3 regions of the Bacillus luti genome follow, and region 2 is predicted to be linked to each of the others. Evidence: riboswitches for the same ligand, from Rfam matches in the RefSeq annotation. Region 2 holds a riboswitch; each other region holds the start of a gene.
The links. A riboswitch is a leader RNA that binds a small molecule or an ion and turns the genes downstream of it on or off. The one in region 2 is predicted to bind S-adenosylmethionine.

Region 1: linked by a shared signal. The riboswitch ahead of EUC40_RS10510 (hypothetical protein) and the one ahead of EUC40_RS13585 (ECF-type riboflavin transporter substrate-binding protein) in region 2 are both predicted to bind S-adenosylmethionine.
Region 3: linked by a shared signal. The riboswitch ahead of EUC40_RS18795 (Na+/H+ antiporter NhaC family protein) and the one ahead of EUC40_RS13585 (ECF-type riboflavin transporter substrate-binding protein) in region 2 are both predicted to bind S-adenosylmethionine.

Annotation. Positions count from the first base shown of each region.
Region 1 covers NZ_CP040336.1:2,049,636-2,059,868, reverse strand. The annotation lists partial or broken gene EUC40_RS27100 (IS4 family transposase) at 321-523, opposite strand; gene EUC40_RS10540 (short-chain fatty acid transporter) at 598-1,965, opposite strand; partial or broken gene EUC40_RS27190 (SGNH/GDSL hydrolase family protein) at 2,022-2,288, opposite strand; partial or broken gene EUC40_RS27590 (LVIVD repeat-containing protein) at 2,460-2,666, shown strand; gene EUC40_RS10535 (GMC family oxidoreductase) at 2,821-4,572, opposite strand; partial or broken gene EUC40_RS10530 (TIGR00366 family protein) at 4,684-4,794, shown strand; gene EUC40_RS10525 (group-specific protein) at 4,835-5,188, opposite strand; gene EUC40_RS10520 (NAD(P)H-dependent oxidoreductase) at 5,185-5,760, opposite strand; gene EUC40_RS10515 (SWIM zinc finger family protein) at 5,783-6,220, opposite strand; gene EUC40_RS10510 (hypothetical protein) at 6,426-6,683, opposite strand; SAM riboswitch class I at 6,782-6,880, opposite strand; gene EUC40_RS10505 (hypothetical protein) at 7,003-7,194, shown strand; gene EUC40_RS10500 (YwiC-like family protein) at 7,228-7,950, opposite strand; gene EUC40_RS10495 (ECF transporter S component) at 8,134-8,835, opposite strand; gene EUC40_RS10490 (ABC transporter ATP-binding protein) at 8,808-10,233, opposite strand, start outside.
Region 2 covers NZ_CP040336.1:2,640,447-2,650,679, forward strand. The annotation lists gene EUC40_RS13545 (response regulator transcription factor) at 1-25, opposite strand, end outside; gene EUC40_RS13550 (hypothetical protein) at 38-568, opposite strand; gene EUC40_RS13555 (GrpB family protein) at 685-1,194, opposite strand; gene EUC40_RS13560 (protein kinase domain-containing protein) at 1,322-2,203, shown strand; gene EUC40_RS13565 (sensor histidine kinase) at 2,242-3,549, shown strand; gene EUC40_RS13570 (YjcZ family sporulation protein) at 3,651-3,758, opposite strand; gene EUC40_RS13575 (energy-coupling factor transporter transmembrane component T family protein) at 3,893-4,693, opposite strand; gene EUC40_RS13580 (ABC transporter ATP-binding protein) at 4,686-6,386, opposite strand; gene EUC40_RS13585 (ECF-type riboflavin transporter substrate-binding protein) at 6,397-6,945, opposite strand; SAM riboswitch class I at 7,085-7,200, opposite strand; gene EUC40_RS13590 (aspartate/glutamate racemase family protein) at 7,351-8,034, shown strand; gene EUC40_RS13595 (peptidoglycan D,D-transpeptidase FtsI family protein) at 8,396-10,233, opposite strand, start outside.
Region 3 covers NZ_CP040336.1:3,705,471-3,715,703, reverse strand. The annotation lists gene EUC40_RS18815 (sodium-dependent transporter) at 1-680, shown strand, start outside; gene EUC40_RS27030 (hypothetical protein) at 707-865, opposite strand; gene EUC40_RS18810 (murein hydrolase activator EnvC family protein) at 964-2,229, opposite strand; gene gltP (glutamate/aspartate:proton symporter GltP) at 2,723-3,997, shown strand; gene EUC40_RS18800 (ribonuclease FAU-1 family protein) at 4,066-4,584, shown strand; SAM riboswitch class I at 4,705-4,810, shown strand; gene EUC40_RS18795 (Na+/H+ antiporter NhaC family protein) at 4,906-6,222, shown strand; gene EUC40_RS18790 (lmo0954 family membrane protein) at 6,411-6,767, shown strand; gene EUC40_RS18785 (PspA/IM30 family protein) at 6,815-7,477, shown strand; gene liaF (cell wall-active antibiotics response protein LiaF) at 7,585-8,325, shown strand; gene EUC40_RS18775 (sensor histidine kinase) at 8,325-9,380, shown strand; gene EUC40_RS18770 (response regulator) at 9,377-10,009, shown strand; gene EUC40_RS18765 (DUF3922 domain-containing protein) at 10,006-10,233, shown strand, end outside.

The DNA of each region.
Region 1 (10,233 bases), 590 kb from region 2:
TCTTCTTCTTTTCTGTCGGTTGACTTTGTTTAGCGAAATTAGATGAATCATCGAAATTTGGTTGCTTTTTTCCAGCATTATTACTTCTACCTTTTCCCATATGTAATGCACCTCCCCTCATCCTTACTATTCCCAATAAAAAATTCCTCTTGCATCCATGAAGATTTTTTTATTGTCTCTTATTCATAATGTCCAACAGTTCTCGTAGTACTTCCAACACTCCCGGTTCTGCCATACCATATTGGATACTTTTAACCATAGTGTTGATGGTGGTCATTATGCTGAGTTTGATAAAGAACAGCTTGCAGATAAAAAAAACCTGTACATTCCATACATGTGAAAGAAGTTTTAGTGGCATTTTGACTCACCCAAGCACATAAAGTAACTAAATACTTGCTTGGTACCTACCTGTTTGTTGCACAAAACCAACATCTCTAGCAATATCTCGTAAGATATTTGGAGATAAGAATCTTTAAAATTCTTGAGCAAATAATTGTAATTCATCAGATACAGAAATAGACATAAAAAACGCTATCCTTTCCTATGTATTTACAGAAAGAATAGCGTTTTTTTATTTTAATTGTATTACTATGAAAGCTAATATACAAATAACATCAATAAACTTGTAACTATCCCAACCCAAATGCAGAGAATGAAACAATACCCCATAATGTCTTTAATTTTCAATCCCAGCACACCTAAAAGAGGTAGTGCCCAGAACGGCTGAATCAAATTTGTCCATGCGTCCCCCCAGCCTACCGCCATAGCGATAGTAGCCGGATCTACACCTAACTTCAATCCTGCCGGAACCTGCAGTGGCCCTTGCAAAGCCCATTGTCCCCCGCCAGACGGTGCCAATAAGTTCACCAATCCCGCTGACCAATATGTAAATATATCAAATGTATCCTTTGACGCAATGGATGCCATCCATTCAATGATTGAGCTTCCCAACCCTGAACTACCTAAAACAGCGATAATCCCCGCATAAAATGGAAACTGTAGAATAATCGGAGAAATGGATTGCGCAGATTCTTTGAATCCTTGTGCAAAGTTACCAAGAGAACCATGCAGGAGCAAACCAAGTGACAAGAAAAACAAATTAATGATATTTAAATCTAAACTACGACCGTTCACGAATTCATAAACACAATACAACGTGCCAATTGCACCTAATACTATTCCTAGAACCGGTGTCCATTCTAGTTTTTCCGCAACAGTTAAATTCTTTTGAGGAGGTTTTACAAAAGAATTTGTATCAGTTTCGGGTGCTTTATAGCTGATAATCCCACTTTTTGGAGCCATAAGTACAATAATAATTGGCATCGTGATGAGTAGAGCGAAAAAAATAATTAGAGTAGAATAACTAAAGATTGTTTGTGAGGTAGGAATAATTCCAATCATATCTACAAGAAAATGATCCTTTGTGGCAATTGTCAGGCCAATAGAACTTGAAAGACCTGCGCTATATAAGGCTGTCGGAGCATAAGCAGCTGCTACAAGTAATGGAAAATGTGCATTCGGATTCTTTTTCGCTACTTCCTTCGCAATGATCGCTCCCACAACTACAGCTAGTCCCCAATTGATATAGTATGCAATTGCACTGATCAAAAATGTCATCGTATAAGCCTTTTGAGGTGTATCGGCTAACTTTGCAATAGACTGTAAGCCTCTATTAATAAACGGGACAGAAGCTAGCGTCATCCCTGTAACCATTAGCAATACCATTTGCATTGTAAACGTTAAATAAGTCCAAAATCCATCCCCCCAAGATTTTACGATTTTGTACGGATTTGAGGGATTCATCAACAAAGCTATAATGAAAGTAAATAAAGTGAGCAGCACCGCAATAACAAAGGCATCTGGGACATATTTCTGAGACCATCTTGAAAATACATTTGCACATCGTGTAAGCAATGATTCTTTCTTTCCTGGTTCTGGATTTGTCTCCAATAAGGAATGTTTCATAAATATTCTCCTTTCTAAATTTTAATAAGGTAAATATAAATAACATTCCACAAAAGAAAATAAAATCCTTTTACACTTGCTGCACACGAATCAACTAGATCTACATTCAAATATCTAAATACCGTTACTTTCAATCTCTCATTTACGATTGATTCCCACGGACGTGGTGCCCTCTTATTAATACATATCATTTTACGTTCATTTCCAACTAATTTTATTAATGAAACATGTTACTCAGTAGTAAAAGCTCCATTTGTACCTAATCCAATAATGACATAGTTTCCTAAATTTACTTCATTTTTTAACTCTTCAACTACAGGAATCTTTATTTTAAATATCCAGGAATAGCTAATTTTCCATTTTATGGTTCGTTGACTACTAATAATGATGTGTCACGTTAACCTGACGTGTATAGAATATACACTAGAAATTTTATTGGATACGCACACAATCTGAATTATTATATTTAATTTTTAAATAGAAGATTAACTGTTATGAACTCATATTTTTCCAAACAAAAGAAATGCTGTCGTAGACTTTTTCCTGCTTTCCCTCCTGTTGTTGTAATAGCTAAATTTCTTTATGTATCTAGTCCTTTCGATAGCACGGTAGAAATTTATAATATTTCTGATCCTACAGCTCCTATACGCGCGGGAGAGTTTGGTGCAGAAGATTTAAATGTTCCTAATGGACTAGCTGTTTTTACGTTATTCAGCTAGTAAGGTACGTTACAACGATTCAACTACCAATAACCTTGATTATGTGAATACAAAAGCCCTCCAGATTACTTAACTAGAGGGCTTTTGTATTCTCCTAAATATTCGTTATGCTAAGTTAACTATTGATATATAGTATTCATTTTTTATTCCTTATCGATTTGCATTCATAATCTTTAATTTCCGTATCATCCACCACATATGGGCAAGGATCTTCTCGAATAAAACGTACTGCATTCAATCCTATCATTTGGGCAGGGATTGATGTATTGCCGTCTGGCAAAATTGGAGAAATGGAAAGATCAGCGACTTTCAGATTTTTGGTTCCAAAGACATTCAGGGATCCATCAAGAACTCCTTCTTTAATATTTTTACCCATCTTACATTGCCCTCCGAAGTGAGTAAAAAGGGAATACGAAGCTCTGACAAAGCCAGCCAATCTAGTCCGCTTTTCATTCTCATCCGGAATTTGGAATATACTTTCATCAGGAAAGACTACCTGATAGATGTCCCCCGGATCGAGTTCACGCGCTCTAACAATCATGTTATACGTCTCAATATATTGATCCACCATGAAGTTTAGATCATCTGGATTTGCCAACGGGTTTAAATCAATAGTTGGATATGCCTCTGGGTCGCTATGGGAAACCATGACAGTACCTCGGCTTCTTGGATTTACATCTACAATTCCAATACTCATAATATTACTAGGTTCTGTCTCATTAAAATCCCAACCATTTATCGCAATTTCCTGACTAGGTACAAAAAACGGAAGTGGGAGGCCTAATAATTGAAGGCGCCGGCCACCAATAGGGTTATTGACTTTTTTAAATGCTCCAAATGCTCCTGGCTGATTAGGATCAGCAGCCAATATCTGAAGAAGTCTTCCTGTTTCCACTCTAATCCCCATACCGACAGAATAATGTGTTTGGAAGTTATATCCGACTTGAGGGCTTTCTACTAAAGTTGATATGCCAGCTTTAGCTAAATCTTCAGGACTACCAATACCTGAGCGTTGAAGTATGACAGAGGAGAATTGGCCTGCTGAGACAATGATTCCTTTTCGAGCATAACTTCGTTGTGACACCCCATTCTTAACATATTGAACGCCAACAGCAATGTTAATTCCTTTTTTTTCTTTAAATAGAATTTTATCCACTGTTGTCTTTGAAAAGATGACCAATTTTCTCTGATCAACTCCAAATTCATCAGCTTGGAATTCATTTCCTTGCGTAACAATTTGATTGTTTAAATAACCGGTTGCTGTCGAGGAACGAACCAATTTTCCGTTTTCCATCTTTTGAATATATTGACCTTTTAGGGTCGTAACATCTCTTATCCCTGTATTGTAATCCTCTTCAATTGGGATATTAAAAACTTCTGAAGCGGCTTGTGCTAAGGTTTGGATTAATCCTTGATTAGGAATGTTTTGTTGTCTAATAAAAATAGGTCCGTTACTTCCACGTTCTTGAGGGCTTTGTGTCATTCCTGTATACGTTTCATTTTTAATAAATAATGAGCGAATACTATCATAATTCCATGCGTTATTATCAACTAATTTTGCCCATACATCATAAATATCACGACTGCCACGTACAGCTAACATCTGATTATGTTCAGAACTTCCACCAATGGCACGACCACTTGACGTTATTAACTGACGACCAATCGTTTGCTCAACTATAGTAGTGACATTAAATGAATGCCTATTATCAGTAGCATTTAAAATAGAAACTATAAGATTAGGACTGCTTAATTCCTCTGTCATGTTTGTTCCTGCTTCAAGAACGAGAACGGAAGTACATTTATCATCCGTTAATTCTTTAGCAATTATCCCTCCGGCAGTACCGGCACCAATCACGATGTAATCAAAAATATATTGTTTTGACATCCTATTATTCCTTTCAATAAAAAATTTAAAACAATAAATTCCTATACAATATACTATGAACATATCGTACGGACTGCCTGTACTTTTAATAGAGGTTAATAGTTTTGAAAATTACCAGCATTAGCGATAGCTGGTTTAGGCGCTCGTGATATTATGGGATTTTGCGTTGTGAACTTATTATATGCAGGTTGTATCATTAGTCTATGTTTCTTATTTATTTAAATGAAAAACTAGTTTTATACTAGCTTTTTTACACAATAAATCACTTATTTCCCACGCAATTTATAATCGTTTCCCACTCTATCTCCGTAAGATGTAATGACTCAAATGCAAAAAAATCTTCGCAAATTTTTTCGATCAGGTGTGGATGTTCCCTCAAAAAATTCCACTGTAACGCTTTAGGAAGAAAATGTATTTCATATTCTTTACTTCCCCTTACTATCTCATCCACTTCTCTTTCACAAATCCCTCTTAACAAGTAGTCATTTCTTAACTCTATTTGAATTTGCTGAAATATTTCGCTACATTTTTTCAATTGAAGTAAACATGTAATATACGTTCGCAAAAGTTCATTATCATACCCACAACAGTTTATAATACGATCGACTTCATTCATAATGTACGAGCCTTTTCTTCTATTTGTAATAACCACTTTTCCCGCTTCTCTAGTTTACTCGTTTTCACAGATTGAAATACTGAACGTTTTATATCGCGAATGCCGCAAAAACGTAAAACGCCTCTCTTCATTACAATCCAATCTGCTGATCGGTATAATAAAGCGACGTACCATAAAGGCGAATCCAACGTATTAATAACCCACGCTTTCTTTCCGGTCAATAATCCTTTCGGCAGAGCACCTTCATATTTATAAGCAAATCCCGCTACGAAAATACGGTCAATAAATCCTTTTAAAATAGCAGGCATCCCCCACCACCATATCGGATAAATGAAGAGAAGAGTATCTGCCTCTTCCACTAATTTTCTATATCGCGCTGTCTCTTCCTCACTTACTAAATCACGCCTTTTCTTCTCTTCATTAAATACAAGCACTGGATCAAATTGTTCCTTATATAAATCAAGTACCGTAACCGAATGATTTGTTTCCTGTAATCCTTTTTGCACATGCTCTAAAATGGCCCCGTTAAAACTTGAAGGATTAGGATGGGCGTATATAATTAGTACGTTCATTGCAAAACCACTCCCTCTATAGTTAAAGCTTCCACTTCTCTAACATCTTCTCTACAACTTGCACGTTTTTCGAACTTTGCAACAAACGATTTAATACTGTGAGTAACTCTTCCTTTTCTAAATCTTTCAGTTTCTCTTTAACTGTACTCTCACCTACATGTTGAATATCATAAACGACCGCCGCCATATGTTTACAATAATTTTCATATGGACACTCACAGCTACTTTCTGTAAAATCCTCTAAATCAATAATTACTTCGTAGTTCCCTGCATTTCCAGTAACGAAGGCAAATATTTTCGTATCTTGTATTTCGACATCTTCTACATGTCCTTCTTCATAATATTCATATCCTTTATCCATAATGTACTTAGGAATCCACTTCGTTATATCGTTTAATAAGTAAGCGTACATAACAACACCTCTTCCTTTAATTCCCTTTTGACTTCCAAAACCCTGCATGTTATTCTAATAACTGTCAAATAGCAAGTCTATATGACAAAACGACTGACACCTATTCGGCGGAGGTGTCTCTTTTCATTTGCAGCCGATATGAAGTGCCTCTTTCAGGCACATTCAATCTTTGACACTACACACTCAACACCATTCCCTGTATCAGGCTGCTTAAGCAGTCTTTTACTCTACATACTTCAAAAAAAAAGAGAGCTTAGCTCCCTTTTCCCGCCTTATAAAATACCCCTTTTTCAGCATAGAGATATTCATCAGCTAATGTAATTTTTCCATCCAGTTTCAGTTCATCTAATAGTCTTGATAAATAAAATTGATGTAACATCTTTTTCGTGAATTTTCCTTCATGATGCGAAACGATATGTTCTTGAATATCTAACAATGATATTGGCTTATCTTGCTCTATCATATATTCATAAACTGTACTACGCAGTTTTACGTATTTTTCGAGTGTCACAGTACTTCGCACCCCCTTTCTTCTTAATATAAATTTTCGTAATCGGTTTTTTTGCAATAAAAAAACCTCTCCGATAAGAAGAAGTTACGTATATCTTCGTCTTATCTCCCAGAACAAATATGTTCTGCTGGAATTAGCACCTGCATCGCGGTTGCTGGGTTTCATCGGGCCAGTCCCTCCACCTCTCTGGATAAGAAAATATTCACTTAATTCCTACTATACGTAATTTCATTTTAATTGTCAAATAAATATAACAAATTATATTTTGTTCCTTACTGTTCATACTATACATATATGAATATGCAAGGAGGATTATGAAATGCACGAAAATGCTCGCGGATATGTCCAAAATTCTTTTCAATCATTACAAGAAGCAAAACATTGTTTAGAAGAAGCGCTACAGACTGTTGAAAAAGATTTTAATCGCGCTCGTATTGAACAATCCCTTTATGCGATCGAACAAGCTATTCAACGCTGCGATTACACCGTTCACATTTTAGAACAAGATTGAAAAAACTTCCCATCAATTTGGTGGGAAGCTTTTTCAAATGGCATACTTCATTATTATTGCCGTTATAATTAAAAAATATACAGAATTCACAATTTCTAAAATCCCTACTTTTATGATAGAAATCTTTTTGCCATACAACACTATTGCTCGAATAACACTTGGTATAAAAATAAGAGAACACAATGGATTAATAGTAAAAATGATAATCGTTAATACAATATGATAACCCCAAGATATAAAACGATACTTCGGATTATTTTTCTCACGTATCATCGTTTTCACATAAAACGTACTTCCTAAAAAATATAAAAATGAAATAAGCGCAATGAATAATGCTGTTTTATCTATAAGTTTCATTGAAAAATAATAACTGACTAAACCACCGATACAGAAAACAATAATCGCGAAAATGTCATTTAGTAACGCTCTTTCATTCTTTTGACGAGCGTAATACATATTTACAATAAATAATGGAATCATGACTACTACGAATAAAAGAATTCGCCATTCATATAATAAAGAAATCATCCCAAATACGAACGCAATAATAAAATATAAAATTGCGGCATGTAAATATTCTTTTTTTCGTTTTTGTTTTATGTACGTAAGGAATGGATACGTAGCTAAATAGATGAAAAACCAAGCTAAAAACAATGGAATATGATACATAGTAGGTTTCCCAAGTATAGCGCTTAATAGAAATGGTATAACGAGCATCGCCCATGCCCCATGTTGCTTCGGAATAACTAACTTCATTAACTATACACCTCCCTTTTGAAAATAATTCTCACCTACTATTATACAAATAATTTCATATAGTAACGGATATATATTGGACTATTTTTTGACAATAAAAAATGCTCCTTACAATATGTAAGAAGCATGAAAGAGGCAAACGAATATGTAAGTCGCGACCCTACCTTATATAAATATGCTTTTCTATGCCATGTTATGCTTATCTAATATGCCATATTTCCTTTTAAATCTTGTAAGAATCGTAATCCAAGAAGTACTAAATAGTAGTAAGAACACAACATTTGAAATCGCATGACTCAAATCGAAGTAAAAACTTGCGATATAGTATGAAATAACTGTTTCCCACGTTGCTTCCTGTATAAAACCGAGTAGTCCCCAGAAATTCATGATCCAGCCAAATAAAAAGCCAACGAAGAATCCGTATAGTAGTCTTCCCCATAACTTTTTCATTAAAAATGTATTGCGTAATAATCCAGCTATGAAACCAATCATCCCCCATGAAAACATTTGCCACGGCGTCCACGGACCTTGCCCTAAAAAGATGTTAGATACAATCGCCGCTGTTGCACCGATCATAAAACCAGTCTCACTCCCAAACACGATTGCAGAAACGATAATAACGAATGAAGTCGGTTGTACACTCGGTAAAATCGAAAATGGTACGCGGCTAACTGCTGCGATTGCTGCTAATACGGCAACGAGAACAATTTCACGTGAAACAAACGCCTTTCTTTCAAAGCGGATATAGAATGGTAACATAATAACAGCTAATAAAAACAAGCTACTTAACAAGTAATACCCGTCCATGATAAGTGTAGTAAAGAACAATGTGGCTATTATAACTGCAAAAATACATATTATGAATGCAACATATCGCTTGGACACGCTTCGTACACATCCTCCCACGTTAATGCATATGGCAATTCTTTTCGAATGAATCGATTGATCGATGTTGTATAAAAGAAGTTACCACTAAAAAATTCTTTCGGTGCATCATTCATAATAACTGCTCCGTCAAATAACATCATACATTGATCCACATATTTCGCCGCAAATTCAATATCATGCGTTGCCATTACAATTGTTGTACCTTCTTTTTGTAACTTCTTAAATAACTCTCCTACTCTTTCTTTCTTCCATGGATCGAGTCCCTTTGTCGGTTCATCGAGTAATAATAACGTTGGCCTTGACAATAACGTTGTACATAACGCAAGTAATTGTTGTTCTCCCCCGCTACAATCATGCGGATGGCGTTCTTTAAGTGCATAGAGCCAAAACTTTTTAAGCTGATGCTCTGCTATTTCTCTTCCTTGTTCTCCGTATAACTCACGTGCACGTTCATACACTTCATCCCACACTGTATCAAATGTGAAATGATAATACGGATGCTGCGATACATACCCGATACTTTTAAATCGTTCTTTTGAATCAATTTTATGTATCACTTTACCTTTCCACTTCACTTTTCCTCTTCTCGCTTTTTGTAACCCCGCTAAAATCGTTAACAGTGTAGATTTCCCAGTACCATTTTTCCCAACGAGCGCTACCCATTTTCCTTTTTCAATCGATACGGTTAAGTCTCGTAAAATAAGCGGGCTATTTTTTTCATATTGGAACGAAATATGCTCTGCACTTAAAATGACTTCTTGCTTTTCACTTTGTACTATTGGCTCATTTACATATGGTATCGCTGAAAAATCATTCATTTTCATTTGTGCTTCTCGCACTGTAAACGGAATATCGTTCGCATTCCACTCTAAAAACAATCTTGGAATTTGCGGAATAAATGGACGGAACTTTTCTACTTCCCACATATTCGCTACAACCGTTTTCGGACTGCCATCATACACGATTCGGCCGTTATTCATACAAATAACGCGCGTTGCGAGCGGCATTACCTCATCTAAACGATGTTCACTTAAAACGATCGTAATTCCAAGTTCTTCGTTAATACGCTTTAACAATCCTAAAAACTCTTTCGCAGCAATTGGATCTAATTGTGCTGTCGGTTCATCTAATAATAATAATTTCGGCTGCATAACTAATACTGCAGCTAAATTGACAAGTTGCTTCTGCCCGCCAGATAACGTATGAACAGATTGATGCAATAGATCTTGAAATCCTAAGAAACTAATAAGCTCGGCTATTCTCTTTTGAATAATATGAGATGGTAACCCGATATTTTCTAAAGAAAATGCTAATTCTTGAATTACTGTATCCATTACGAGCTGATTTTCTGGATTTTGAAATACCATGCCAATTTCTTGGGCAGATAACAAATCC
Region 2 (10,233 bases):
CCTCAATAATTAGTATGTGTTGCAACAATAATTCCTCCTATACGGTTAAATGAATAAGTAAACCAATCCCAAATATAATTGCGATGATTTGATGTGTTCTTCGATACAATATCAAGTTTGTTGTTTTATTAGCTCGTTGTATGAAAAATCCAATAAACCCTAGAACGATTAAGGTTAAGAGAGAAAATATACCACTATATATTAGTAATACATGACGACTTCCTTTTATAAAAAAATATAACCCGTGAGTAATCGATACAGCTATTACAGCGTAACCGATTAATACGTGAAACTTTTTTATAAAAAGATATAGTTCTTTAAAAAATTTAAACCCAAGTATATTTTTCTTCTTTAAAAATAAACATATTTGACGTAAAAACCATAAAGATGCTGCTACAATTGCTCCATATTCACCGAAAGAACCTAATTTCTTATTTAACCATTTAACATTTAATACGTTCCCGTATATTACATTAATCACTAATAATGCTGCACTACAAATTATTATCGTAATACCAATTATTTTAACATACATATGGAAATATTTACTTCTAAGTATTTTCTCCATTTAATGTGAGCTCCCTTCCTTTTACAATCTTTGATAAGCAGTCTATCAAATAAAAAAGAAAAGAGCATGAGAGAAAGATTAAATTTAAATGAGAATTTCAAAACAACTTGAACTTTTTATAAATTTTTTTTAGCTAATTTTAATATTTTTTGAATAAAAGGAGCTTTTGCTTTTGTATATGATGCACGTTCAAAAGGAAATGTATTAGCTAGTTTTTCTTTTAATTCTTTATATTCCTTTCGTGCCCATTCATGATTTAAAAGAAAGTCTCGAAAGAAAAGGTTATTTCTCCATTCGTCACTATTATAAATATAAACATGTAGATGGTGGGTACCAGCTCTCCATTTTCCCTTTCTAAAAAAACGCCAATTAGGTGTTTCTTTCGGGACATATTCATAGCCAATTTCCGATAAATTTTCAGTCCACTCTTCTGTAATTTGTAAATCTTTTACACCAATCATCATATCGATAAGCGGTTTAGCAGCTAATCCTTCCACTGCTGTACTCCCTATATGTTTAATAGCAATACATTCTTCTCCCAATAAAGATATGAATTTCTCCTTTTCAATTAAATATTCTTCATGCCATTCTTTTTGATATGGTTTAATAACGATTTGTTGTTCCATTTACTTCACCTCTTTATAAGTGTTTATCATTATATTTACAAAGTTTTATATTGTTAACATAGGATTTTCACAAATTATGTCGAATACTGAAATATACAACTTTATTATATTAAATGCGAGGTACAATATGAAAGATATTCTAGTCGAAATCCAATTGAATACTGTAAAATTCCAATTAAAAAAACATCATGACTTTGATTGGCTAACGAAATTAGGAACCGTATTTGCAGTTTTTGACCAACAAGATTCCGGTAATCTTTCTTTTGGTGTGGAAAAAGATGGTCATAAGAAATTCATTAAATATGCTGGGGCACAAACCATTGCATATGAAGGAACAACAAATGATGCTATTGAAAGGTTAAAAAATTCAGTTACTATTTATGAAGAGTTAAAGCATGACTCGCTTATTAGATTAATTGAACATTTTCCAGTTCAATCTGGATATGTATTAATTTTCGATTGGTTTGATGGTGAATGTCTACATTCCCATTGGAGTTTCCCACCTCCTGAGAAATATAAAAATCCAAACTCTCCTTTTTTAAAATTTAAGCATTTATCTGTTAAGGAACGAATTCAATCCTTAAATTCCATTTTTTCTTTCCATACATATGTAGAAAAGAAAAATTATGTAGCGATAGATTTTTATGATGGTAGTATTTTATATAATTTCAGTACAAATGAGACAAAAATTTGTGATATTGATTTATATTCTAAAAAACCATATATAAATAAAATGGGACGATTATGGGGTTCCTCTCGTTTTATGGCTCCTGAGGAATTTGAGCTTAATGCAATGATTGATGAGAAGACAAACGTATTTAATATGGGGGCGATGGCATTCGCACTTTTAGGCGGTGGAAAAGATCGCACTTTTATAAAATGGGACGCAAGTAAAGGATTATATGAGGTAGCATATCGTGCTGTAAATGAAAACCGTGCAGAACGGTATGCATCAGTTAAAGAATTTTATGAAGCATGGCTAAATGTATCTGATACTGCAAAAATATAACTACATATTTTTAAACTAATATAGTTTATACGATTATCATGTATAATACAGATGAAATAGAAATTCAGAATAACGAGGCAAATATTATGAACTTTGTTTATATTAATCAAAACGTATTAAATAATCTTCTATACATTTTAAGTAGTATATTTGTTTTTTATTTTATATATGATAGTGGGCGTTATTTAAAGAAATATAGAAAACTACTTATTACCGTTTGTACGACTATCCCTCTTATTTTATGTATGCGTTATCCTATCTATATGGATGAAAATTGTATTCATGATTTAAGGCAAATTCCTGTTTTAATAGGTACACTTTATGGTGGATTCCCTGTTGGTATCATATTGTTTACTATTTTATTAATTACAAGATTTGCATTTTACGGATTTAACATGTTAACTGTCATTGTTTACGGCACAATGTTCATTATTACAGCTTTTGCATCTGCAAAATTTAATACATATAATAGAAAAGTTAAAGTAGCTTTTGCTATGTTTTTAACTTTTTTCCTAGCAATATTTACAACTGTAATTGTATTAACTTTATCAGACTTTGAAGTAAATAATTTGTATATTATTTATTTTATAATATTGCCAACCACTTTGATGCTATTTATTGTTTATTTTAATGAAGTACTAAGAGATGCAGTATTTATGCGATCTAAGTTAATTAAGATGGAAAAAATGGAGATTGTTAGCCAACTCGCTGCTAGTATATCTCACGAAGTAAGAAATCCCTTAACTGTCGTAAAAGGATTTACTCAACTTTTAAAAACACCAAATTTAACTCCAGAATCAAGAGAAAAATATATTGAACATATATTGGAAGAGTTAAATCGAGCTCAAGTAATTATTGATGATTATTTAACGTTTGCCAAACCTGCATCAGAAAAGCTAGATCATATTTCAGTAGAACAAGAGTTAAATCGAGTTATTAATATGATATTGCCATTATGTAATATGAATACAATACATATTACAAAAGACTTCTCCGAGGCAACGATTGTTGGAAATAAACAACACTTTCAACAATGTGTTTTAAACTTAATAAAAAATGCGATTGAAGCCATGCCTGATGGAGGTAGCTTAAATATTTCCTCTTCTATTAATAACAATAAAGTTATAATACGAATTGAGGATAGCGGAATTGGCATGTCACAAGAGCAAATAAATCGATTTGGTGAACCTTATTTTAGTACGAAAACGAAAGGTACAGGTTTAGGTACGATGGTTGCTGTTAAGATCATCGAAACGATGCAAGGTACTTTAAAAATTCGGAGCGTCATTCATAAAGGTACAACATTGATAATCACTTTACCAAAATATAATAAGAACCTATCTTAATACAAATAAAAAAGGAGCTATTATGCTCCTTTTTTATTTGTTTCGATACATAAGTATCTACTATGTTTTTTTCGTTTACATTATTGGAGACTAATTAAAAATTAGTATCCTCCGCCCCAACAGCTGCATCCAACAATAATTAATAAAATAAACAACACAACTAATAAAGCGAAACCTCCACCAAAACCACAAGAACCACCGTAACTCATATTTTCTCCTCCTTTTGGTTTGAAAACTAATAGGTAGTTGATCATTTTAACTGGTTCGTATTATACATTATGTAAATATCCCTTTTTTGAGCATGTCTGCATAAAATAAGTAAAAGCACTCCTATTAGGGTGCTTTAAAATGGATACCAAAAATCTTGAAATACATGTAATTTTAAATAAACTGCAAAAATCAAAATGAATATCCCTACAAGCAAAGCAATAAAATCCCAGGCATTTGCTTTTTTTGTATAGAACCACGTACGTTTATCCTTCTTTCCAAATCCTCTTAAATCCATTGCATTTGAAACTGTATCAATTCTGTCTAGCGAATGAATAATTAGAGGCCAGAAAATTAAAATACGATTTTTCATGCGCGTCCATAAACTTGCTTCTCCTTTTTCAAAAGCTATTCCTCTTGCTTCTTGTGCATGTTTAATAATTTGATATTCAGATTGAATATCCGGTATATAACGTAATGCGATATTTATTGCATATGTAATTTTATAATGAATGCCAAGTTTATTTAAGCTACTTACAAATTCACTTGGATCTGTCGTATAAATAAAGAGAAGTGTAAAAGGTAATAACGTAAAATACTTTAATGAAAGCGTAGCTGTATAAAATAATGTTTCATATGTAATTGTCGCATAACCAATATGTAAAAACGAAGTATATGATCCAGTTAATTCAGATCCATGGGTTGGCGTAATTAATAAAATCATGACAGAGTTTAATAAACTAAATGTAAATATAACACTAAAAACAATTAAAATTTTACGAAGCGGAATTTTAGCAAGCAATAGTCCAATACACCCAATAAAACATAAAATTAACAATATACGAAAATCAAAAAACAAAAAGGTAAGTGTCATACAAAAAATAAATAAAAACAATTTTACTGCTCCATCCATACGATGAAAATATGTACTATGCACCTTCCTCACTCCTATTATTACAGAAATAAAGCTCTATAAACTTTTTTTGACATGAAACGCCGCTAAATGTAACAAGCTTGAATAAAGAACTCTCTCTTAAGTTAGCCCTTTGTAATATCTCTTGATCTCCTAATACAGCGGATACAGTATTATCAGCAATTATTTCTCCTTCATGTAGTACTATCGCTCGGTCTGCATATTCTAACGCTAGATTCATATCGTGCGTGATAAAAATAAATGAGATTCCTTTTTTAGCTAGGTTTTTAATAAACGACATGAACTGTTTATAATGATAATAATCTTGTCCAGCCGTCGGTTCATCTAATATGATGAGTTTTGGATTTGTTGTTAGTACAGTTGCAATAGTTAATCTCTTCTTTTGTCCGTAGCTTAATGCCTGAATTGGCCAATTACGAAATGGATATAAACCACAAATTTTTAACGCTTCTTCAGCTCTATTCTTAATTTCTTCCTTTGAAAATTTTTTTATTTTTAATGTAAATACAACTTCTTCTAAAACAGTCGGTTGCGTAATCATGTGATTTGGATTTTGCATTACATAACATATACTCTCCCCACGTTTACGAATAGACCAAGAATTAATAGTTACTCCATCTAACAAAATTTCTCCACCTTTTATTTTGTTTATTCCAATAAGGCTATTGGCTAATGTAGATTTCCCAGCTCCATTCTGGCCCAAAAGTGTTGCAATTTCTCCTTCATATATTGAAAAATTGACATTTTTTAATACGCTTTGATTATTAGGATACGCAAATGACAAATTTTTCACTTTAAACACTTCTTTATTTTTAGTAGTATCCATTACAAAAGTTTGCTTTTTCACCCACTCTTTTATAATGCCACTAATCCTTTCCTTTTGAAGATTTTCAAGTGGATATAGTAAGCCATTTTTACTATCGTAATGTAATTTCTTTAATGCTTCGATGTAAATAGGCTCTCTTAAGCTGATACGCGGTAATATATGTGACGCTAAAATCTCTTCTGGTGTTCCTATCGCGACAACTTCACCTTCATCAATTAAAATAATTTTATCTAAATCCAAATTTAAAATTTCTTCTATTCGATGTTCAATAATTACAATTGTTTTCTTATATTGCCTATGTATATCTTTAATAAGTTCAATCGTATGTAAGCTGCTTAGCGGATCTAAGTTTGCTAACGGTTCATCGAACAATAATATATCCGCATTTGTTGTTAGCAGACCTGCTAGAGAAACAGTTTGCTTTTGGCCTCCTGATAATTCATGTGGACTTTGTTTATGAGTACTATGCATCTTCACCTTTCTTAATGAATCCGAAACGATCTTTTTCATATCATCTTGATGTACACATTCATTTTCTAAATAAAATGCTACATCTTCTTCTACTGTCAAACCAATAAATTGAGCGTCTTGATCTTGCAAAATTGTTCCTACATGTTTACTCTGTTCAAAAATACTGCCTTTCCTCGGATCTTTACCAGCAATTGAAATGTTTCCTGTACTAATCCCTTCATATGAAAATGGGATTAGCCCATTAATACAATGAGCTAATGTTGATTTTCCTGAACCGCTTCGTCCAGCAATTAATACTTTTTCCCCAGGATATATATGAAAAGTAATGTCTTTTAATGTAGGCTGTGCAGCATGCCCGTATTGAAAGGTAAATTGTTCAAAAGAAATAATCGGTCGCATATTAACATCCCTACTTTTCAATTTTTAAATGTGTATGTCTCTTATTCGATTTAGCTAAGCCAATTGTAATTGGTAATCCAAGAACTAAAAATACAAGAACATCAGATATAGTCGCCCCTAGTACTTGTATAACAATTTTGTCAAACGGTTCTCCCATCACAACAATATCGAAGGCTCCAGCAAATATAATAGCAATGACAATACCAATTAACCCAGTAATGGCTAAATAAGAAATATCTCCCTTATTATATGTCCCGTTTTTCACACTAAAGCCAACTCTTTTTTGAATGAGCCCCATTGCAAAGCCGATAATGCCTGAACTAATAACCCATCCCCACCAAATACCGAATCCGGCGATTGTATCTGTTACGGTATGACCAATTAGTCCTATTAACAGTCCAGCAACGGGACCAAATAAAGCTCCAAAAACAGTTAAAATGGCTAATCCAGGTTTAATAAATGTATTCGGTGCAATAGTGAATCCCCAAAGTCCTAATATGCCATATAAGGCAGCTCCAATCCCAATTGCTACTACTAACTTTGTCGTTAATTTATTCATTACAATTCCCCTCTCATATTAGTCAGCTTTAATTACTCTATATTTATTTTGAAAATGAATTATGCATCGACACTCCCTTTCTGTACAACAAAAAATGACCTCTTGCATAAGAGGTCATTTTCTTTCACGTTCAAGAATCCTCTTATCTTTCAAAAAACACATCGTGTCCTCTGCGGAATTAGCACCTTCCTATGAATTTACATAGGGGTTGCTGAGGTTTCATAGGGCCGTTCCCTCCACCTCTCTGGATAAGTATTAATTTGTAATTCGTATTATGGCACTAAGAAGTATAAATTTCAACACTTTTCTAATTATTTTTATTTTTTGTTTAACAGTACGTTTAAATCATTGTATTCTTATCGGAATTATGAAATAATAAATTCAAAGTTGTTACAGGAGGAATGTATGATGAAAGTAATTGGTTTAATTGGTGGACTAAGTTGGGAATCTACATCACTATACTACAAACATATTAATACACTTACACTTTCTCAATATGATCAAAATGCGAAGCTTGTTCTATATAGTATGGACTTTGGTGAAGTAACTACTTTATTACAAAACCACCAATATGAAGAAGTGAAAAATGAATTAGTCGCAGTTGCAAAAAAGGTTGAAAAATCAGGAGCTGAATGTTTATTGATATGTTCAAATACGGTCCATTTATTTGCTGAAGAAGTAGAAAATGCAATCTCCATACCGCTTCTTCACATTGGTGATGTAAGTGCTAAAGAAATGGTAGAACAAAATATAAAGCGTATCGGACTATTGGGTACGAAACAAACGATGGAACAAGATTTCTATACATCACGACTAGCAAGTTATAACATTGAGACAATTATCCCTGATGACAAAGAAAGAGCATTTATCCATCATGTCATATTAAATGAATTAAGTAGAGGAATTATTTCAGAAACATCAAAAGAAAAGCTATTACAAATTACAAACTCATTAGTTCAAAATGGTGCGGAAGGTATACTACTCGGTTGTACTGAAATACCTTTGCTCATTTCCCAGAACGATCTAACAGTTCCTGTATTTGATACTGCTTTTTTACATGCAAATACTGCTGTGCAGTTCGCTAGATAATACAAGCATATAGGTGTGATCTCTATGTTTTATATTGTCCAAACTATTAATTTAATTATGGATCCATGACTGCAATTACTATATTACAAAATTAACATTAACAATCTTAATACACTTGCTACATTATGTTTATAAATAATCGATATCAATAAAAAAGCATCTACACAAGTAGATGCTTAGATGTGATAAGGAGTGTTCTGTGAGGTTAGGATAAGCTTTTCAGCTTGTCCTATGCTATCAATATATGATTTATTTTATAAAACGTGAATAGTTAATAGAATTATTTTATGCCTCTTTTCTAATTTATTCCTATATTAAAACGTCCCTAGTTTCTATACATACTAGAGACGATTCACATTTTTTAATTCTCTACTTTTGTCACTTCCCCAGTTAATCGCTTACTTTTCAATTCAAAATAAGCATCTAAAACTTCTTTACCAATATCAGAGTTAATACCAGATTTATCATTTATAACCCACGGTACAACAATAGAAAATGCTACTTCTGGATCATCATATGGGGCATATCCTGCTAATGTTAAGTTATAACATTCTCTACGATCCCCTTTCTCATTTCGCCCAATATCACTTTCTCCACCGTATACCGTTTGTGCGGTCCCTGTTTTACCAGCTGGTTTATACGGTGCTTTTTGGAACGCTCTTACTCCCGTTCCATCCCCTTCTTGGAATACCTTTCTAAATCCTTCTTTTACTTGATTTATATACTCCTCTTTCATATCTACTTTATTTAAAACGACTGGTTCTATTGAATGCATCACTTTACCAACTTCATCTTTTTGAACGGTTTGTTCTCTAATCTCTTGAACAATTTGCGGTTTCATTCGATAACCGCCATTTGCGATAGTTGAAATATATTGTGCAAGCTGAAGTGGTGTATACGTATCATATTGTCCAATCGAATAATCTAATAAGAAACCAGGCTGATTATCTTTTCTTCCAATTTGTCCCGTAGTTTCATTCGGCAAATCAATACCAGTTTGTACGCCTAGTCCAAATTGCCTGAAATAATACCTCATTTTATCAAAGTATTCTTGTTTAATATCTAGTGAACTATTTTTCACATAATCCACGCCGGCAATTTTTAATGCAATATTAAACATATAAACGTTTGAAGAAACTTGTAACGCTCTTTGATCGTCTATATTTCCAAACTCTTTCCAAGACTTCTTCTCCTTAGTACCTTTAAACTTCATAGGTGCATCATAAAAATGTGTTCCTGGAGTTATAGCATTTGTTTCAAACCCTGTTAACACTGTCGCACCTTTAACAGTTGATCCAAGCTCATATGAACTTGTCATCGTACCTAAAGCATAATCTTCCACCTCCATTTTTCCATCTTTTTCCACGATCTTTTTCCCAGCCATTGATAATACTTGGCCGTTTTTCGGATTCATCATTACAACGAAAGCGCGGTCTAACATCGATTCTGAACCTTTATATGCCTTTAATATTTTCTCTATGCTCTCTTCCACTTTTTTCTGTAATTCCATATCTATCGTTAAAGTTAAATTCTTTCCGCTTTTCCCTTCCGAAACCGTTTCTGTTCTTGTCGTATTACCCTGTTTATCGGCAATGCTTCTTATTTCTTTTTTCGTACCGTGAAGTACATCTTCGTATTGCTGCTCGATATAACTTTTGCCGACTCTATCATTTCGGCTATAATCACGCACCAAATAATAATCTAATCGTTCACTTGGTAATCCTTCATCGGCATTAGAAACATTTCCAAGAACGGATCGGAATAATCCATCATTGACATAGAATCTCTCCCAATCAACTGATGCGTCTACACCTGGGAGATTCGCTAAACCCTCACTAATCACAGTATATTCCTTTTCACTAACATCTTTTTTAATAATTTGAGGTGCCATTTGATAACCAGAAGCCATTTTACTTTTAATAGCTAACACCTTTATATCTTTATCTGTTAATTCTTTAAGATTTTTATCTGTAACTCGTTTTCTTTGTAACTCTTCTATTTTTTTATCTAGCTTCTTTCCACTAATATCTTTCTCCCTAAATGAATCTATTTCTTTTTTTGATACTAGATTTTCAGCAAGTTTTGGATTTAATTGCATCCAAAAATCTTTCTTATCTGTCTCAGTTAACTTATTTATATCTTCTTGCGGCATTTCAATTATTTCTGCAAGTTGTCTTGCAGTTTTTAGCATTTCTTCTG
Region 3 (10,233 bases), 1.1 Mb from region 2:
TAACGGTAGGTGCCTCAGTAATGGTAACGTATAGTTCGTATTTGAAGAAAGAGGAACATTTAGCGAAATCAGCAACATCTATTGTAAGTTTAACTGTATTTATTACAGTGCTTGCAGGATTAGCGATTTTCCCAGCGATTTTCGCATTAGGCGTTAAGCCGACAGAAGGACCAGGACTACTGTTTATCGTTCTTCCTGCTGTCTTTGCGAAAATACCATTTGGACAATTTTTCTTCATTATGTTTTTAGTGTTATTTTTCTTTGCAACTTTAACATCTGCGATTTCAATGCTTGAAATTGTTGTAGCATCTGTTGCGAAAGATAATGAGAAAAAGCGTCCGTCCGCATCATTATTAATTGGTATTCTTATTTTTGCGGTTGGAATTCCATCGGCATTATCATTTGGGATTATGAGTGATGTGAAAATATTTGGAAAAACATTCTTTGATTTCGTTGATTTTTCGGTAAGTAATGTGTTGCTGCCGTTAGGGGTACTAGCTATTTCGCTATTTGTACCCAATAAAATGAGTAAAGAGTTATTAATGAAAGAATTAGAAGTTACGGAAACGAAAGGGAAAACGCTATTTAACATTTGGTTCTTCTTACTTCGTTATATTATTCCAGTAACTGTAATAATTGTATTTTTAAATGCAATAGGTGTATTTAAAATGTTTGCATAAAAAAAGACGGGGATTCCCGTCTTTTTTTATGTTGATGATTGCAATAAACGATTATATGCTTTATAAGCTGTGACGACTGCGATGAATGAACCGATTAAAAACAACGCTGAGCCGCCAAATGTAAATAACCGGCCAATGTACGTTTCTCTAGCTTCTTCTATTTCTTGTTGTAATTGTGTATTCATATGAATCACCTCGTAAAATATAGGCATATAGTTATAGTCTATGTGGAATGCCTATATTGTGTGAAGTGTAAATAAAAAACTCGGTATGCACCGAGTTTTTATAATCCGATATAAGGAGATGGATCAACTGCATTTGTCTTACCGACATTCCATTCTCCGAGGTGAAGTTCAAAGTGTAAATGTTGTCCGTATGATTGGCCAGTATTCCCCATAAATCCAAGTTGAGTTCCTTGTTTTACAGTTTGTCCATTTGATACAGAACGGCTGCTCATATGAGCATATACTGTCGTATATGTTTTTCCGTTTATACGATGAGATAAGTATACAACGTTTCCGTAACTGGATGATAACTCTGAGCGAATAACAACACCATCTGCTGCAGCGATAATTGGAACGGTTCCTGAAGCAGCGATATCGATTCCTTTATGGTTATCTAAAGAACGTGCGCCGAACCCAGAAGTTTTTGATCCTGCTGCTGGTTTAATAAATCCACCGATGTTTGTATCGTGCGGTACCGGAGCAGCTTGAGCAGGTGTGGCAGCTGCTTGTTTGCGAGCTTCCTCCGCCTTGCGTGCCTCTTCAGCTTTACGAGCTTCCTCTGCACGTTTTTCTTCTTCAATTGCTTTTTGAACAGCTTGACGCTGATTTTCTAAAATACCCTTTGATTCTTCTAATCCTTCAATCTCTGAATCTACTTTTGCTACTTTCGTATGTAGATCGTTAATAAGCGTTTGTTGCTGTTGTTGGTTGTTTTGTAATTCTTGTTGCTTTTGTTCTAATTTTTGCTCGGATTCTTTTAGATGTTGCTCTTTTTTCTCAACAGCCTCTTTTTCAGTTGTCACAGCATTTTGATCAGTTGTTTGTTTTTTCACGATATCTGTATCGTTGTTTAAAATCAAACTTACGGAATACATATTATCAACAAGATCAGCAATGTTTGCAGAGTTTGTTAAGACCTCTGTAATAATACTTGTACGAGGTTTTTCTTGCATAGATTGTAGTCGTTGTTTAATAACTTCTTGACGTGTATCTATGTTTGTTTGTAATTGTTCTATATGTTTCTTTTTTTCAGCAATTATTTGTTGTGTTTTGCTAATTTCTTTCTTCGTATCGTTTAATTCAGCCTCGTTTTTATTAATAGATGTAGTTAATTCATCGATTTTTTTTTGTAATTCTTGAATTTCCTTTTCTATTTGGTCTTTCTCAGCTGATTTATTTTGTAAGTCACTTTGTTTGCCGTCTAATTCTGATTGTATGTTAGATAATTTATCTTGATTCGTTTCAGCGTATACAGGTGAAAGTAGCGGAGAGACCAAAATCGTTCCTGCTGCTAAAACACTAAACGCTGCAAATTTCTTTTTCATTGTTGTTTGGCTCCTTTCCCTATGAATGTTATATATCATTAGAGGGGGAGTGTCTATCGTTGTAATCATAATGTAAAGGAAATTTTATAAAAATGCTAAATTTTGTCGGAATTTAGCATCTTTTAATGATAATTGTCATGCTGGGTGCGTTTTTTTATTCGTGCAACAAGGATGTATTTTCTGGATTTATTTGTAAAATAAAGGGAAAAAATATTTGTTTTATATAGTAAAATAGTAGATAGGAATCCAATAAAACACTGATAAGGAATCGTTCTCATGTGAGGTTTTCTGACATGGGTTTTGTTTTTGTCAAGAAAATTATTTGCGTTCGGGCAAACTTATTTTGTTGTCAGATTTTAAATTTTGATTTATGATTTTTAACAGGGACAAAATGTAGTGAATTGTCGAATAATATGTAATACTCTTAATTTCAAGTTTTATAGAGATAGAATGAGAGATAGAGTGAAACATCGAAGAGGGGGTTACAACAAATATGAAAAGAATAGGACTTGCATGGCAAATATTAATAGGACTTGCGCTAGGTATTGCAGTTGGGGCGATTTTCTTTGGCAATCCGGCAGTGGTGAGTTACTTACAACCAATTGGTGATATTTTCATCCGATTAATTAAAATGATCGTTGTACCGATTGTTGTAGCAAGTATTGTTGTTGGGGTTGCTGGTGTTGGCGATGTTAAAAAATTAGGCCGACTAGGCGGAAAAACAATTATTTACTTTGAAATTATTACAACAATTGCAATTATTGTCGGTCTATTGATTGCGAATATTTTCCAACCAGGAAAAGGCGTAAATATGGAGCAGTTAACAAAGACAGATATTTCAAAATATACACATACGACAGAGCAAGTACAAAGTCATTCATTTGCAGATACATTTGTAAATATTGTTCCAACGAACATTATGAAGTCATTAGCTGACGGAGATATGCTTGCTATTATCTTCTTCTCTGTATTATTTGGTTTAGGTGTAGCGGCAATTGGTGAAAGAGGAAGACCAGTTCTTCAATTTTTCCAAGGTGTAGCTGATGCAATGTTTTACGTAACAAACCAAGTTATGAAATTTGCACCATTTGGTGTGTTTGCACTAATTGGAGTTACAGTTTCTACATTTGGTCTTTCTTCATTAATTCCATTAGGGAAATTATTAATTGTAGTATACGGAGCAATGATTTTCTTCGTTGTAGTCGTATTAGGACTTACGGCGAAAATATTTGGAATTAACATTTTCCAATTCTTTAAGATTTTAAAAGACGAACTGATCTTAGCATACTCTACAGCAAGTTCAGAAACAGTTTTACCGAAAATCATGGAGAAAATGGAAAAGTTCGGTTGTCCGAAAGCAATTACATCTTTCGTTATTCCGACAGGTTATTCATTTAACTTAGATGGATCAACTTTATATCAAGCAATTGCAGCTCTTTTCTTAGCGCAAATGTACGGTATTGATTTATCTATTACGCAACAAATTACATTATTACTTGTATTAATGGTTACATCAAAAGGTATCGCGGGTGTACCGGGCGTATCATTCGTTGTATTACTAGCAACACTTGGTACAGTAGGTATTCCAGCTGAAGGTTTAGCATTTATTGCAGGTATTGACCGTATTTTAGATATGGCTCGTACAGCAGTTAACGTTGTAGGTAACTCTTTAGCAGCTGTAGTTATGTCTAAGTGGGAAGGTCAATATGACGCTGAAAAAGGACAAGCTTATTTAAAAGAGATTTCTGAAAAGGGTCAAGCGGCTTAATTATAATATGAACAAGCCCTCACATAATATGTGGGGGCTTTTCTATATATAGAAGAGGAGCGGACGTAATGAAACGTAAATATGGGGATGGTTCTTCGTGGAAACGACTAATAGAGAAGGATTATATAGTGAAGCAAGTAGAAGAGGGTATGTTAGGAATACTGGACATACAGAAGGTGAGAGAACCGAGTTGTAAAGAATACGCAGGTAAAGAAATTTGTATTGCAGGGGATAAGTATACGTGGATTCAGTATTTCATAAATGGGAAGAACTTTGCCATAACAGCTATGCTAGATGATCAAAAAACATTAGTGCAATATTATATTGACGTAGCGAAAGAATATGAAATAGACGAGCGTGGTTTACCTTATTTTGATGATTTATATTTAGATGTAGTATTGTTACCGAATGGTGAGATCTATGTATTGGATGAAGACGAGTTAGAGGATGCTTATAAAATTGGTGATATTACAAAGGAAGAATATGAGTTAGCTTGGCATACAACAAAATGGATAATAGCAGCTATAAAAAATAATGAATTTTATTGGATTTCAATATTGGATGAAGAAATTGAAAAGTGGAAATGATTGCTGTATTCGCGTTTTTGTATAATTACCAAAAAAATCTATACAAAAAATAATTGACTTTTGTTTTGTAAGCGAGTAAAGTTAGGAAAGAAATTATTATTAAAAAATAAATACGAAACCTTCTTATAAAGAGAGGCGGAGGGACTGGCCCTACGATGCCTCGGCAGCGGACTCGATTTCAGAGTGCTGTGCCAAATCCAGCAAGCATGTGCTTGAAAGATGAGAAGAGTGTTTCTTATAGATGTATAAGACCTCTTCTCATTGGAAGAGGTCTTTTGTTATTCATTAGAAAAAAGGTTGAAACTAGGGAGAGATGGTACTTTGAAAGAAACGAGAGGAAATGGTGTAGCTTTATTACCGCTTGGGATATTTTTGGCGCTATTTATTGGTTCTGGAATTATTACAGGTGATTTCTATAAATTGCCGATACTTGTAGCGATTTCAATTGCTGTAGGAATCGCTTTAGCGATGAATCGTAAAGAAAGCTTTAATGTGAAAGTAGAGCGCTTTGCTAAAGGTGCAGGAAATCCAGATATTATGATTATGGTATTAATTTTTGTACTTGCAGGTGCGTTTTCTGAAACAGCTAAAGGAATGGGCGGAGTAGATTCAACTGTTAATTTAGCGTTATCTATTTTGCCACCAGGATTTATCGTAGCTGGAATTTTTATTATTGGGGCATTTATTTCATTAGCGATGGGAACTTCGATGGGAACCATTGCAGCGTTAGCACCAATTGCTGTAGGTATTAGTGGGCAAACTGATATCTCAATTGCACTTACGATGGCGACCGTTGTTGGCGGTGCGATGTTTGGTGATAATTTATCGTTTATTTCAGATACAACAATCGCAGCTGTTCGTTCACAAGGAACAGAAATGAAAGATAAGTTTAAGACGAACTTTTTAATTGTATTACCGGCTGCGATTATTACGATTGTACTATTAGTAATCATCACTTTAGGAAGCGATACGCAAGTTAAAGCTCATAGTTTTGACTGGATAAAGATTTTACCGTATGCAGGAGTACTTATTACAGCGTTACTTGGCTGGAATGTACTTATTGTGTTAACAGGTGGAACTGTACTATCTGGTGCTATCGGCCTTATAGATGGAAGTTACACGTTAGAGAGTTTCTTTAAAAGTGTAACGACAGGAATGGGCGGTATGATGGAGTTAGTATTACTTGCTATTTTAATTGGTGGTATGGTCGAACTGATTCAATATAATGGTGGTATTCAATATTTAATGAATCTTTTAACACGTAACATTCGCTCAAAAAAAGGTGCAGAGTTCGGTATTGCTGGCTTAGTGAGTATGACGAATATGTGTACAGCGAATAATACGATTTCTATTATCTTTACAGGGCCGCTTGCGAAAAACATTGCAGATCAATACGAAATTGATCCACGTAAATCAGCGAGTGTATTAGATCTCTTTTCTTGTTGTGTGCAAGGCTTAATTCCGTACGGTGCTCAAATGTTAACTGCGGCAGGATTTGCTGCGTTATCTCCGATTGAATTGTTACCATATGCATTTTATCCAATTTTAGTAGGGGTATGCGGGATTGTTTCGATTTTGATTGGATTTCCAAGATTTTCGAAAGTAGCTGAGAAAAAAGAGTATCATAAAACAGCTTAATTTAATATGAAAGTTACCGTTATGTATTGAAAACGCGCAGAGAATATTCTCTGCGCGTTTTTTTTTATGTAAAGGGCTGAATTCAACTCAGTCTTAAGTCTGAGTCAAAAACGGTTCTTAAGCTCGTTATGGAAAGATGAAAAAATAGTTAAGATAAGAGTATCAAATCGAAGGGAGGCAAGCACAAGATGAAACAATTTCTAGCGTTTATCGCGGCCGGTATTTTGGCTCTAATTGCTCTTGGTAGTCTTGCTGGTATTGTAGGATTCGCAATCGGAGCAGGAGTTGTGTACTGGAGCTACAAATCATTTGTGCGAGCACAATCATTTTTTGGAAAGTTAGCTTGGGGTATTGTCGGTTTAATCGGCTTGTCAATTGCCCTATCACATTCACCAGCATTAATCGGTATCGCTGCTTTAATAGTTTTATACTATGGATACCGTGAGTGGAAAAAAGAAAAAGATGTAGTTGTTGACGCTGCTCCAGAAAGTTCTAAACCATATAGCAACTTTGAAGATGAGTGGAACAAGTTAATGAAAAACTAAAACAATAAACCAAATCATAAATAAAGTAGAAGAGAGGAAGATTTATAATGAAACAATCTTTATTCGGACGTGTACGCGATGCAATTTTAGCTGATTTTCATAACGTGTTAGATGAGAAGGAAAGAAAAAATCCAATTGCTATGTTAAACCAATATTTACGCGATAGTGAGCGTGAAATAACAAAAATTGAGAAGTTAATTCAGCGTCATAAAACATTAAAATCTAACTTCGCTCGTGAGCTTGAGCAAGCACGCTATTTCGTTAATAAAAGATCAAAGCAAGCTGTTATTGCTCAAGAAGCAGGCGAATTACAATTGCACGAGCGTGCGTTAGAAGAGGTAGCTTATTATGAAGGGCAAGTAACTCGATTAGAAGAAATGTATGCAGGTGTTGTAGAGCAAATTGATGAATTAGAGCGCCGTCTTTCTGAAATGAAAAATAAATTAAAAGAAATGCACGCAAAGCGTATGGAACTAATGGCTCGTGAAAATATGGCACATGCAAATCGTCGTATGAATACAGCGATGCATAAAATGGATGAGAATAATCCGTTCTTACGATTTGAAGAAATTGAAGATCATATTCGCGACTTAGAAACTCGTATGAATGATGAGCATGAACGTGACACATTTGATATGAAAATTGCAAAGCTTGAGCGTGAAATGAAAGAAAAAAGTGAAGTGTCGTTAACGAAGGAAGTAACAAAATAATTGTAGTATATTATAAAACAGGCTTATGATATAGTGATAGGAGAAAAGGTGTTGGAAAGCAATGCCTTTTCTTCTATGTATATGTAACGAAGAGGGGAGGAGCTGAAATGAAAAAGCACTTTTCAAAAACGCAATTAATGGGGATGCTCCTCATCATATTTGGATTCGGTCTTTTTCTTGATATGATACTTGGACATTTTGAACCAGGTGGTTTAATTTTTGCATTTATTATGATTATGTTTGGAAGGCATTATCGTAAGAAAAATCGTTATGTTAGGGGAAATGTATTTTTATTTGTTGGCGGCATCGTACTTTTATTCTTTTTATTCTCATCAGCAGCCTTTGTACTCGTAGTATTTGCTTGTTTAGCTTTAATTGGTTATCAACTGATTCAGCAAGGGCAGCAGCAAAAAGCAATGAAGGTTGAAATTAAAGAAAAAGGATATATAGATGAAGAGAAGCAAATATATCGTACAGAGCCGTATTTGAAAAATATGTTTGTAGGTAATGTCCGAATGATGGATCATATTTATGAACTTGAGGATATTAATGTTCAATATGGTGCTTGTGATGTGGAAATAGATTTAACAACTGCTATGATTCCAGAAGGAGAAACAGTAATTGTTATTCGAGGTGTGGTTGGTAATATTCGTTTATATGTGCCATATGATATTGAACTGTCTTTAAATCATTCTGTTATTGTCGGACGTGTGCTCTTGCCAGGTCATGAAGAGACAGGGTTTAACCGCAATGTTACATTTAGAACAGAGCAGTATAAAGAGGCTCCTCGTCGCATTAAAATTATTTCTTCGCTTGTCGTAGGCGATACGGAAGTGAGGAAAGTATAATGAAGAAACAAAAAAATATTTCGTGGATGTATATTCGTTATTCTATGTTGTCCTCTGTGAGTATCGCGCTTATTTGTACAATTGTCTATGTATGGAAAAGCGAGCAACAAGTGTATGATTTATTATGGAAGGAATCCATCGCTTCTGTTCCAATTGGCTTGTTTATTATGACTACAAGTTTACTTATCGGGGGAATTGTAGGGTATGCAATCGGTTACTATATAGAGCAGCGCATACAAGGGTTAAATACGTTTCTATTTGAAGTAGAGCGAGGGAATTTTCCGAGTGATGTTTCGTTTACTGCAGATGATGAATTTCATGAAGTGGAACGAAAAGTAATCGTTCTTGCTCGTCGATTAGAGGAGCAAGCTGGACTCTTTCAAAAAGTAACGAATGAACGAGCTCATTGGAATGAAGAGATGAGACAAGAAGCGATTTCCCAAGAAAGGCATCGATTGGCGAGGGAGCTGCATGATTCAGTAAGTCAGCAGCTTTTTGCAATGTCGATGATGATGTCAGCGATTAATGAACAAGTGGTTAAATTTCCAGATATGACAAAAAAACAATTACAGCTTGTTGAAAATATGGTTGTAAATGCGCAATCAGAAATGCGGGCATTATTGCTTCATCTACGCCCTGTACAATTAGAAGGTAAAAAACTGACTGAAGGTATAGAAGAGTTGTTAACGGAATTATCGCGAAAACAACATATGAAAATTGAATGGCTTATCGAACCTATTGAATTAAAAAAAGGTGTAGAAGACCATTTATTCCGTATTGTGCAAGAAGCGCTATCAAATACGTTACGACATGCGAAGGCAAAGAAAACGGAAGTGCGTCTTCGTAAAATTGATCAATATGCGATATTAAAAATCATTGATGATGGTGTTGGATTTGAAGTAGGAGTTAATAAGGCTGGTTCCTACGGTTTAAGATCTATGCAAGAGCGTGTTCATGAAATTGGTGGGACACTAAAAGTGCTTAGTTTTCCAAATAAAGGTACGCAAATTGAAGTGAAAGTACCAATTATGATTGAGAGAGGGGGAGAAGTATGATCAAAGTATTACTAGTTGATGATCATGAAATGGTTCGCATGGGTGTATCAGCTTATTTATCAACCCAGCCAGATATTGAAGTAGTTGGAGAAGCTGAGAATGGAAGAAAAGGGTCAGAGTTAGCGCTGCAATTAAGGCCAGATATTATTTTAATGGATCTTGTCATGGATGAGATGGATGGAGTTGAAGCAACAAGGGCTATTATTCAAGAGTGGCCAGAAGCGAAAATTGTTGTTGTAACAAGTTTTTTAGATGATGAAAAATTATATCCTGTTATTGAGGCCGGAGCAACAAGTTATTTATTAAAAACATCAAGAGCAAGTGATATTGCGGATGCAGTGCGAGCTACTTATGATGGAGAAACTGTATTAGAGCCAAAAGTCACTGGTAAAATGATGTCACGTATGCGCCAGAAGAAGGAACAACCTTTGCATGAAGAGTTAACAGAAAGAGAGTATGAAATTTTGTTATTAATTGCAGAGGGGAAAAGCAATCAGGAAGTTGCAGATGAACTATTTATCGCTCTAAAAACAGTGAAAACACATGTGAGCAATATTTTAAATAAGTTAAATGTAAGTGACCGAACGCAAGCGGTGATTTATGCATTTAGACATCAATTGACGAAATGATAAGAGGCTTTGGCTATTCATCTTGCCAAAGCTTTTTATTGACGGCAACTAATGTAAGCGTTATCATTATAGTGTTAACAGTACATACAAGGGGGAGAATGTATATGTTAGTTCAAACAATATTTGGAATGGATAAATCGAAAAAATTAGAGGATTATGTGAACGCATTACAAGCGCTTTGTGAACAATATAATGTTGAAACAGATAAAATTGCAATTATTGAG